DNA from 3 places in the Streptomyces sp. NPDC093795 genome. Region 1 is predicted to be linked to each of the others. Evidence: riboswitches for the same ligand, from Rfam matches in the RefSeq annotation. Region 1 holds a riboswitch; each other region holds the start of a gene.

Region 1 (3,264 bases):
GCTCCCCATCTTACGGCCTGTACGTCCTGTACATTTTTTACAGATGGAGGTGCCCGTCATGCACGCTCGCCACGTACTGCCCGAGTTCACGGAGCGGACCAGCTACGGAACCCGGACCCTCGACCCCTACTCCCGGCTCCTCGCCTCCCGGATCGTCTTCCTCGGGACACCGATCGACGAGACCTCGGCCAACGACGTCATCGCCCAGCTCCTCTATCTGGACCACGCGGCGCCGGGCCAGGACATCTCGCTCTACATCAACTCCCCCGGCGGCTCCACCACCGCGACGACCGCGGTCTACGACACGATGCGCTCGCTCCACTGCGACGTGGAGACCACCTGCCTGGGCCAGGCCGCCTCCACCGCCGCGCTCCTGCTCGCCGCCGGCACGGCGGGCAAGCGGCTGATGCTCCCCGGCGCCCGGGTCACGCTCCGTCAGCCCGCCCTGGACGAGCCGATGCAGGGGCAGCCGAGCGACCTCGACCTCCACGCGCGCGAACTGCTCCGGCTGCGCGCCCTGGTGGCCGGGGCGTTCGCCGAGCACACGGGGCAGCCCCGGGAGCGGATCGACGCCGACCTGGACCGTCTGACCGTCCTGGACGCGCCCGCGGCGGTCGCGTACGGCCTGGTGGATCATGTGATCACCAGCCGGCGCGCGGCCGCCGGCGGCGCGGCGCGGTGAGCCGGCCGTGGTCCCCGAGCTGCCGCCGCTGCCCGCCCTGACCCGGGCCGAGGGCGAACTCGTCGACGTGTACCTCGAAGTCGTCGACCTCCTGGGGAAGATCAATCCATCCAGGGGTACGCATACCTATGGAGCTCTACGGGCGGCACAGGCCCTGGTGGGGCGGGCCGAGGCGCTGCGCGAAGCTCTGACGCTGATGCATGTACGGGGTGAGAGCGAGGTGCACGCGGACACATTGGCGCGTGCTCTGCGCGTGTTGGACGGGGAGCGCAGGACCGGTCGGGTCACCGTCCCGGGACCACGCGCGAGTTGACATTTCGTCGTGTCGTGTCGAGGTCCGTACGGCCGACATCTGCCGCAGAAACACTCCCTCGTTCGGCGTAGTCGACGAGTCGATTAATGGCTCGGGTGACTTGCGCACCACGTGTACACATCTGGCGGAATGGGGCGTTCCACCCCTGGTGCGGGGCTCGTTGGCCAAACCTCCGAAGATCACGAAAGCGTCCTGTCCACCCGAACGGATCAGTCGTGAGGAGCCTCACATATCGCTGTTTCAGCTCGGATTTCACCCTGGGTGTGGGTCAAGATCCCTGTCGACGACAAGCCCCCGCCGCCGCGGCGGGGCGGTCCGGGCGGACGCCGAGTCCTGCCGCTGTCCCGGACGTCTGGTCGACAGGAGTGGATCGGCAGGAGTGGAGGACCCGATTTTTACGGGGCGTACGCGCTGTTTCGGCAGCGGGGCCGTCCCTTGGGGTGAAGCCGCGACCGCGGCCGGGCATCTTCGCCAGCCCGAACCCGACAGGTCATCCTTCGCAGGCGGCTGACGAAGGGTTGCGCATGACTGCGCAGATGCACGTCCCGTCCCTGCTGTCCCGGGCCGGAGCCGTCTCGGCTCTCACCCTCGCCGCCGTCGGCGGCACGCTGCTCGCACCAGGTGCGGCATCGGAGGCCCAGGCAGCCACCACGCACGCGAACAAGGCACTGAGCGTCGCCGCGTCCAAGAAGGGAGCCCCGTACGGGTACGGGAGCGCCGGGCCCTCCCGGTTCGACTGCTCCGGTCTGACGCTCTACGCGTACAAGAAGGCGGGCAAGCCGCTGCCCCGTACCGCGCAGCAGCAGTACAACAAGACCCAGCACATCTCCGCCTCCACCCGGCAGAAGGGGGACCTGGTCTTCTTCCACTCCGGCGGGAGGGTGTACCACGTGGGCATCTACGCCGGCAGCGGCAAGATCTGGCACTCGCCCAAGTCGGGGTCCTGGGTGAAGCTCGACAAGATCTGGTCGTCGAAGGTCTACTACGGCCGCGTCCGGTGACCCGGCGGACAGGCGTTAGCAGCTCGCCAGGGGGGCCACGGTCCACGGGATCGTGATCCAGACCGTCTTGCCGCCGTCCTCGGTCGGAGTGACCGAGAGACGGCCGCCCGCCTCCGCCGCCAGGACACGGATGATGACCATGCCCCGGCCGTTGTCCTGCTGAACCGCCGCCGGGAGGCGGCGGGGCCGGCGGGGGTGGCTGTCGGTGACGCCGATGTGGAGCCGCTCCTCGCGCTCCAGGCGGACCTCCACCGTGAAGGTGGGTGACTGGCCGAGGGTGTGCAGGACGGCGTTGGAGGCCAGTTCGGAGACGATCAGACGGATCGAGTCCGCGATGTCCGCGGCGCCGTCGAGACCCCAGTCGGTGAGGACGTCCGCGACGTACCGCCGGGCCGTGGGGACCGAGGCGGGGTCGCTCGGCAGCGTGAGAGATGCTTCCTGGTGATCTGCCATGGCGACGCTGTCCCTTTCCCGCCGGGGCCGCTGCCCCGGATCGCGCTTCGCGTCAGAGTGCCACCGATCGTGCCGCGCCGGGCGGCGTTCCACCAAGATATGTCCCCATCTGTCGCCCGAAGCGGTGAACTATGGTCCTCGGGAACCCCCTTGGGCCGACGTTCACCCCTGCCGGGCGGCGGGCGCGGTCCTCAGGATCGTCTCCACGGCGCGCTCGATCTGCGCGTCCGTCAGATCGGCGCGCGCCGTGAGACGCAGCCGCGAGATGCCGTCGGGCACGGACGGGGGCCGGAAGCAGCCGACCGCGAGGCCCTGCTCGCGGCAGTCCGCCGCCCAGCGCAGCGCCGCCTCCGGGGAGGGGGCGCGCACCGACACGACGGCCGCGTCGGGCCGGGCCGCCGTGAGGCCCGCCTCGGTGAGCAGCCCGTACAGCGTGGTGGCGACGGTACGGGCCCGCCCGGCGAGGCCCGGCTCGGCCGCCAGCAGCCGGAGGCTCGCCAGCGCACCGCCCGCGGCGGCCGGGGCGAGGCCGGTGTCGAAGATGAAGGTGCGGGCCGCGTTCACCAGGTGCTCGATCACCCGGGCCGGGCCGAGGACGGCGCCGCCCTGGCTGCCGAGGGACTTGGAGAGGGTGAGCGTGGCCACGACGTCCTCGTCGCCCGCGAGCCCGGCTTCGTGGAGGGCGCCCCGGCCCCCTTCGCCGAGGACGCCGAAGCCGTGGGCGTCGTCCACCACGAGCCCGGCGCCGTGCGCGCGGCAGGCCGAGGCGAGCTGCGGCAGCGGAGCCTTGTCTCCGTCGACGGAGAAGACGGAGT
Region 2 (3,264 bases), on a different contig from region 1:
CTCGCGGCCGCGCCAGGGCACCGAGAAGACCGTCAAGGCGATCGACGCGGCCGCGGTCCGCGCCTTCTACGAGGCGTACGTCCGGCCCGCCACGGCCACCGCCGTGGTCGTCGGCGACCTGACCGGCGTCGACCTGGACAAGGTCCTCGCCGAGACCCTGGGCGCCTGGACCGGTGAGCCGGCCGAGCCGCTCCCGATGCCGCCGATCTCGGCCGACGACACCGGACGGGTCGTCATCGTCGACCGACCCGGCGCCGTCCAGACCCAGTTGCTGATCGGACGGATCGGCCCCGACCGGCACGACCGCGTCTGGTCGGCCCAGGTCCTGGGCACGTACTGCCTCGGCGGCACCCTCACCTCGCGACTCGACCGGGTGCTGCGGGAGGAGAAGGGCTACACGTACGGGGTGCGTGCCTTCGGGCAGGTACTGCGCTCCGACAGCCAGGGGAACGGCGCCGCGATGCTCGCCATCAGCGGTTCCGTCGACACGCCCAACACCGGCCCGGCGCTCGACGACCTGTGGAAGGTGCTGCGGACGCTGGCCGCCGAGGGTCTCACCGACGCCGAGCGCGAGACGGCCGTGCAGAACCTGGTCGGGGTCGCCCCGCTCAAGTACGAGACGGCCGCCTCGGTCGCCGGGACGCTCGCCGACCAGGTCGAGCAGCACCTCCCCGACGACTACCAGGCCCAGTTGTACGCGCGGCTCGCCGAGACCGGCACGGTCGAGGCGACCGCGGCCGTGGTCAGCGCCTTCCCGGTGGACCGGCTCGTCACCGTGCTCGTGGGCGACGCGGCGCAGATCGCGGACCCGGTGCGCGCGCTCGGCATCGGTGAAGTCACCGTCGTGACCGGCTGATTCCGGCTCCCGGCCCGGCTCCCGGCCCGGCTCCGACACGGTCTGACCCGGCTCTGATCCGGTAAGGGGAGGGCTCCGACGGCATGTTTCGTCGGAGCCCTCCCCTTTGTCCGTATTAAGCGCAAGGGTGATCGTTTGCCCTGTGGCATGTCTTACAAACTGGCGAGTCCGGTTGGTGATTGAAAGATGATCCGCATAGCGTCGGTGCGTCTGTTCGGCAGTTGCACCCGCCGCACCCGCGGCACCCGGACAGTCATCGCCGAGTCCCCGTCAGGCGCGAGCCTGGGGAGCCGGGGACCCATACGTAGTCCCTGGGGTGAATCGGGCGCCTTCGTCTCGTACGGAGGGGCTCGTAGGAGACCTTCCTGCTCCGAACCCGTCAGCTAACCCGGTAGGCGAGAAGGAAGGAAAGGATCAGCCACTACATGGCGTTCACCCGTGCCACCGGGAAGCATCGTGGGTCGAGCCGGATGGCGCGCCGCAGCGTGGGCTTCGCCGGCGCCGCGACCCTCGCCACCACCGGCGTCATCGGAACCCTCGCTTCCCCGGCGCTCGCCGCCGACGCGGACAACCGCTCCGTCGAGGACACCGGCCTCACCAAGGTGATCACCGAGGACTCCCTCGTGGACCGGATCAACGCCCAGGCCGCCGCCCAGGAGCAGGAGGCCTTCGAGGCCGCCGCCAAGGCGAAGGCCGAGGCCGAGGCGAAGCGCAAGGCGGAGGCCCGCGCCAAGGAGATCCGCGAGGCGGAGGAGCGCGCCGCCCGTGAGGCCGAGCGCCGCCGCCTGAACTCCTTCCAGCTCCCCGTCGCCGGCTCGTACGTCTCCACCGGCTACCAGACCGGCGGCTCGCTCTGGTCCTCCGGCAGCCACTCCGGCGTCGACTTCCACGCCGGCTACGGCAGCAGTGTCGTCTCCGTCGGCTCCGGCACCGTCGTCGAGGCCGGCTGGGGCGGCGCGTACGGCAACAACATCGTCATCCGGATGAACGACGGCACGTACACCCAGTACGGCCACCTCTCCTCCATCGGCGTGTACGTCGGCCAGAGCGTCGAACCGGGCGAGCAGATAGGCATCTCCGGCTCGACCGGCAACTCGACCGGCCCGCACCTCCACTTCGAGGCGCGCACGAGCTCCGAGTACGGCTCCGACATCAACCCGCTCGCCTACCTCCGCGCGCGCGGCGTCAGCGTCTGACGCACGCCCACCTCAACGTCGCAAAAGCCCCGGCTCGTGCTGAGCCGGGGCTTTTCGTCGGTCAAAAAGGCTTCCATATTTCGCTGAGGCATCGGAAATTCCGGCGCGCTGCAATAGAGTCGCAGATCGGGCGCAGAACAGGCGTCGCAGAATTGTCTCGCGCAGACCAAGGCGGAGGTCGGACATGCGCATTCCCGCGCACTCGGTATGCACGGCGATCCGGGACGACATCGTCTCCGGCGTCTTCGAGCGGGGCAGCCGGCTGACCGAGGAACAGCTCGCCCGCCGGTACGGCGTCTCCCGCGTCCCGGTCCGCGAGGCCCTGCGCACCCTGGAGTCCGAGGGCTTCGTCGTCACCCGCCGCCACGCGGGCGCGCACGTCGCCGAGCCCACCGAGCAGGAGGCGGCCGACCTGCTCGACATGAGGGCGCTGCTCGAACCGCTGGGCGCCGCGCGTGCCGCCCAGCGGCGCACCGAGGCCCACCTCAAGGTGCTGCGGGGCCTGGTCAGACTGGGGCAGGAGCGGGCGAGACGGGGCCAGGGCGAGGACCTGCGCTCGCTCGGGGGCTGGTTCCACGAGACGCTGGCGCAGGCCTCGGGCAGCCCGGCCCTGACAGCGCTGCTGACCCAGCTGCGCCACAAGATCGCCTGGATGTACGCGGTCGAGCAGCCCGCTCAGCCGGTGGAGGCCTGGGCCGAACACGGCGCGATCGTGGACGCCGTGGCGCGCGGTGACGCCGAGCGCGCGCGGGCGCTGACCGCGCTGCACGCGGAGCGCTCGCAGCCGCTGCACCGGCTCAAAAGGCCGGAGCGCGGGCACGTGAGGGTTTCGCAACATGTCGTCAACACGGCGAGCGTCCGGAATTAACGCGCACACCGTATACAAAGAATAGCAATTCCGTGGCCCGCGTTCCGTGCTGCCCAAAAGCGGGCCGAATCCGGGTCGGTGGAAATGCGAAAGGCCGTGGCCGCCGGAATTCCGGCGGCCACGGCCTTTCGTCGTACGGGAGAGGTCGACCCGGGTCAGACGGTCTCGGGGAGCTCGTCGAGACCCTCGGCGACCAGCTTCGCCAGACGGTCCAGAGCGGCCTCGGCGCCGTCGGCCTCCGAAGCGAGGACGATCTCCTCGCCGCCCTGCGCGCCCAGGCCGAGCACCGCGAGCATGGAGGCGGCGTTCACCGGGGTGCCGTCGGACTTGGCGATCGTCACCGG
Region 3 (3,264 bases), on a different contig from region 1:
GCCAGAACCGGTAGGCGGCGGACTCACACCTCGGTGAGCAGGCGCTCCCGCAGGCGCTCGCGGGTCTCCGGGGCCAGCTTCAGGCCCGTCGCGAGGTAGGCGTCCACCGAGCCCCAGGTCGCCTCGATCGTCTCGAAGGCCCCCCGCAGGTACTCCACCCGCGCGTCGAAGAGCGGGCTCAGCAGCTCCATCACCTCGGGCGACATGGCGTCCGGGGCGGTGGAGCTGCGGCGCACCTTGTAGCGGCGGTGCGGGTCGTTCGACTTCACGTAGTCGGCCTCGATCGCCGCCCGCTCGACCCCGAGGGCGAGCAGGGTGATCGCTATGGAGAGCCCGGCGCGGTCCTTGCCGGCCGCGCAGTGCATCAGGGCGGGGAGGCTGTCCTCAGCCATGGCGTGCAGGATCCGGCTGTGCTCCGCGGTCCGCTCGATCACCATCTTCCGGTACGAGTCGGACATGTTGGCGGCCGCCTTGCCGTCACCGAGGATCTCGCGCAGCTGGGTTATGTCGCCGCCGCGCACCAGCTTCCAGAACTCCTTGCCCTCCGCCGGATCGTTGAGCGGTATGTTCACGTTCCGTACGCCGGGCAGCTCGACGTCGGGACCCTCGACCTTCCGGTCGGCCATGTTCCGGAAGTCGAACACGGTGTGCAGTCCCAGCGAGTCGAGGAAGGCGGCGTCCGCCGCCGTCGCGTGGGCGAGGTGGCCGCTGCGGAAGAGGCGCCCGGTGCGGACGGCCCGGCCGTCCGTCGTCGGCAGGCCGCCCACGTCCCGGAAGTTGCGGACCTCGGCCAGCTCGGGTTCGGTCATTTCGATGGGCGGGACCTGCGGCAGCTGCTGCGTCACGGGTGCTCCTGGTGGTCGACGTTCGGGTGCCCGAAGCGAGATCGGTTCCTGGGGCAATCATCCAGGCGGGAGGGTGTCGGCGCACCCCCCTGGACGGGAATGGGTGATCTGTCCGAATTGAGGCCTTACGTATAACGCGCCCTGTTTGCGGGCGAGATGGGCATCGGCGCGTGAGCAGCGTCATAGAAGTGACGGATCGTGGCCGACGGCCGGAACCAATTGCCGTACGGAAAAGGGACATCGAAGGACCGTCATCCACAGAGGGTGACCGGAATTCCGGCCGGAAGACGTGGCGGGGAAAGCCGGTGGAAATCAGCGGCTTGTCCGTGCCGACCCCCTCGTCTAGCGTCACCGTCAATCCGGTCGGACCGCCGAATCCTGCCACCGTCCGGAATTCCCACTCATCCCATGTGTGGCAGGAGCGGGGGACCCAGGAAGTACGCCGGTCCCGCGACGCAGGACGGCTTGGGGTGAAGCCGCGTGAGAACGCGGCCGGGCATCTCCAGTCCGAACCCGACAGCTCACCTCGTAGGCGCCGGAGAGGAATTCGCCATGCCCGCGACGGGTAAGCACCGCCGTACCAAGACCAACCGACTGACCCGCGGAATCGCCGCCGCCGGTACGGGAGGCGCCGTCGTCGCCCTCCCGCTCTTCGGCGCCACCGGGGCCCACGCCGCCGAGCAGACTGCCGCCCCCAGCCAGGCCGTCACCGCCGCCGCCCAGGTGGAGGCCCTCGCCGCCGCCAAGGCCGCGCCCGCCGCCAAGGCCGCACCGAAGACGTACTCCGTCGTGCGCGGCGACTACCTGTCGAAGATCGCCGCCGACCACCACGTCGCCGGCGGCTGGCAGAAGCTGTACTCCGACAACCGCCAGGTCGTCGGCGAGGACCCCTCGCTCATCCTGCCCGGCATGAAGCTCACGCTCGGCGCCAAGAGCACCGCCAAGGCCTCCGCTCCGAAGAGCGCCGCGCCCCGGGCGGCCGCCCCCAAGAGCGCCCCGGAGCCGTCCGCCGAGACCTCCTCGAAGAACGGCGACACCCCGCGCGCCTCCCGGGGCAGCGAGCGCGCCGCCGCCCCGGCCACCACCGCCCCGTCCTCGGACGCCGGCTCGTCCTCCTCCGCGCAGGAGTCGACGGGCGCCTCGACCTCCGCGTCCGGCTGGGTCGCCCCGGTCAGCGGCGGCATCTCCACCCCGTACCGCGCCTCCGGCTCCATGTGGTCCTCCGGTTACCACACCGGTGTCGACTTCATCGCCTCCTCCGGCACCACCGTCCGCGCCGTCGGCGCCGGCAACGTGGTCTCGGCCGGCTGGAGCGGCGCCTACGGCAACGAGGTCGTCATCCAGCACGCCGACGGCAGCTACTCGCAGTACGCCCACCTCTCCTCCCTCTCCATCTCGTCCGGCCAGACCGTCACCGGCGGCCAGCAGATCGGCCTCTCCGGCTCCACCGGCAACTCCACCGGCCCGCACCTGCACTTCGAGATCCGCACCTCGCCGAGCTACGGCTCCGACATCGACCCGCTGGGCTACCTCCGCCAGCACGGCGTCTCCATCTGACGCACCGACACCCCGCGTGGCCCGGCACTCCTGTGCCGGGCCTCCGGCGTTTCCCCATCTATTCCGGCTTGGCAATTTCTTTATCGGTGGCATATATCACCCGGCGTCAACCCCTCCTTACGGTCGCGTAGGTCACATCCAAAAGGGAAGGATGTGCTCCCGTGGCAGACGATTCGAGATCAAGAGACAAGAACGCATTCGGGTCGTACGCGGCGATCGGTGACAGCTTCACCGAGGGCGTCGGAGACCCCGGGCCCGGCGGGACGTACGTCGGCTGGGCGGACCGCTTCGCGGTCCTGCTCGCCGACCAGCTGCCGGAGCACGACGCCTTCCGCTACGCCAACCTGGCCGTACGCGGGCGCCTCCTCGACCAGATCGTGGCGGAACAGGTCCCCCGGGCGAAGGAACTCGCCCCCGACCTGGTGACCTTCTGCGCCGGCGGCAACGACATCATCCGCCCCGGCAGCGACCCCGACGACGTGGCCGAGCGCTTCGAGCGGGCCGTCGCCGAACTGACCTCCGCCGTCGGCACCGTCATGGTGACCACTGGCTTCGACACCCGTGACGTGCCCGTGCTCAGGCACCTGCGCGGCAAGATCGCCACCTACACCGCCCACGTCCGGGCCATCGCGGACCGCTACGACTGCCCGGTCCTCGACCTGTGGTCCCTCAGGTCCGTGCAGGACCGGCGGGCCTGGGACCTCGACCGGCTGCACCTCTCCGCCGAGGGGCACACCCGGGTCGCCCTCCGCGCCGCCCAGGTCCTCGGCCTGCCGGTGCCCGCCGACCCGGATCAGGCCTGGCCGCCGGTAGCCCCGCGCGGCTCGCTGGAGCTGCGCCGGGACGACATCAACTGGGCGAA

Evidence for each region. A riboswitch is a leader RNA that binds a small molecule or an ion and turns the genes downstream of it on or off. The one in region 1 is predicted to bind cyclic di-AMP.
Region 2: linked by a shared signal. The riboswitch ahead of ACIRB7_RS31130 (M23 family metallopeptidase) and the one ahead of ACIRB7_RS09555 (C40 family peptidase) in region 1 are both predicted to bind cyclic di-AMP.
Region 3: linked by a shared signal. The riboswitch ahead of ACIRB7_RS15560 (LysM peptidoglycan-binding domain-containing M23 family metallopeptidase) and the one ahead of ACIRB7_RS09555 (C40 family peptidase) in region 1 are both predicted to bind cyclic di-AMP.

The regions. Positions count from the first base shown of each region.
Region 1 is NZ_JBIWIO010000003.1:160,022-163,285, reverse strand. It holds gene ACIRB7_RS09565 (ATP-dependent Clp protease proteolytic subunit) at 59-682, shown strand; gene ACIRB7_RS09560 (hypothetical protein) at 690-995, shown strand; cyclic di-AMP (ydaO/yuaA leader) riboswitch at 1,386-1,517, shown strand; gene ACIRB7_RS09555 (C40 family peptidase) at 1,520-1,996, shown strand; gene ACIRB7_RS09550 (ATP-binding protein) at 2,012-2,449, opposite strand; gene ACIRB7_RS09545 (8-amino-7-oxononanoate synthase) at 2,612-3,264, opposite strand, start outside.
Region 2 is NZ_JBIWIO010000014.1:115,179-118,442, forward strand. It holds gene ACIRB7_RS31125 (M16 family metallopeptidase) at 1-856, shown strand, start outside; cyclic di-AMP (ydaO/yuaA leader) riboswitch at 1,104-1,269, shown strand; gene ACIRB7_RS31130 (M23 family metallopeptidase) at 1,282-2,052, shown strand; gene ACIRB7_RS31135 (GntR family transcriptional regulator) at 2,237-2,920, shown strand; gene ACIRB7_RS31140 (HPr family phosphocarrier protein) at 3,076-3,264, opposite strand, start outside.
Region 3 is NZ_JBIWIO010000005.1:111,425-114,688, reverse strand. It holds gene ACIRB7_RS15570 (DUF6126 family protein) at 1-14, shown strand, start outside; gene ACIRB7_RS15565 (tyrosine-protein phosphatase) at 24-845, opposite strand; cyclic di-AMP (ydaO/yuaA leader) riboswitch at 1,205-1,393, shown strand; gene ACIRB7_RS15560 (LysM peptidoglycan-binding domain-containing M23 family metallopeptidase) at 1,398-2,402, shown strand; gene ACIRB7_RS15555 (SGNH/GDSL hydrolase family protein) at 2,564-3,264, shown strand, end outside.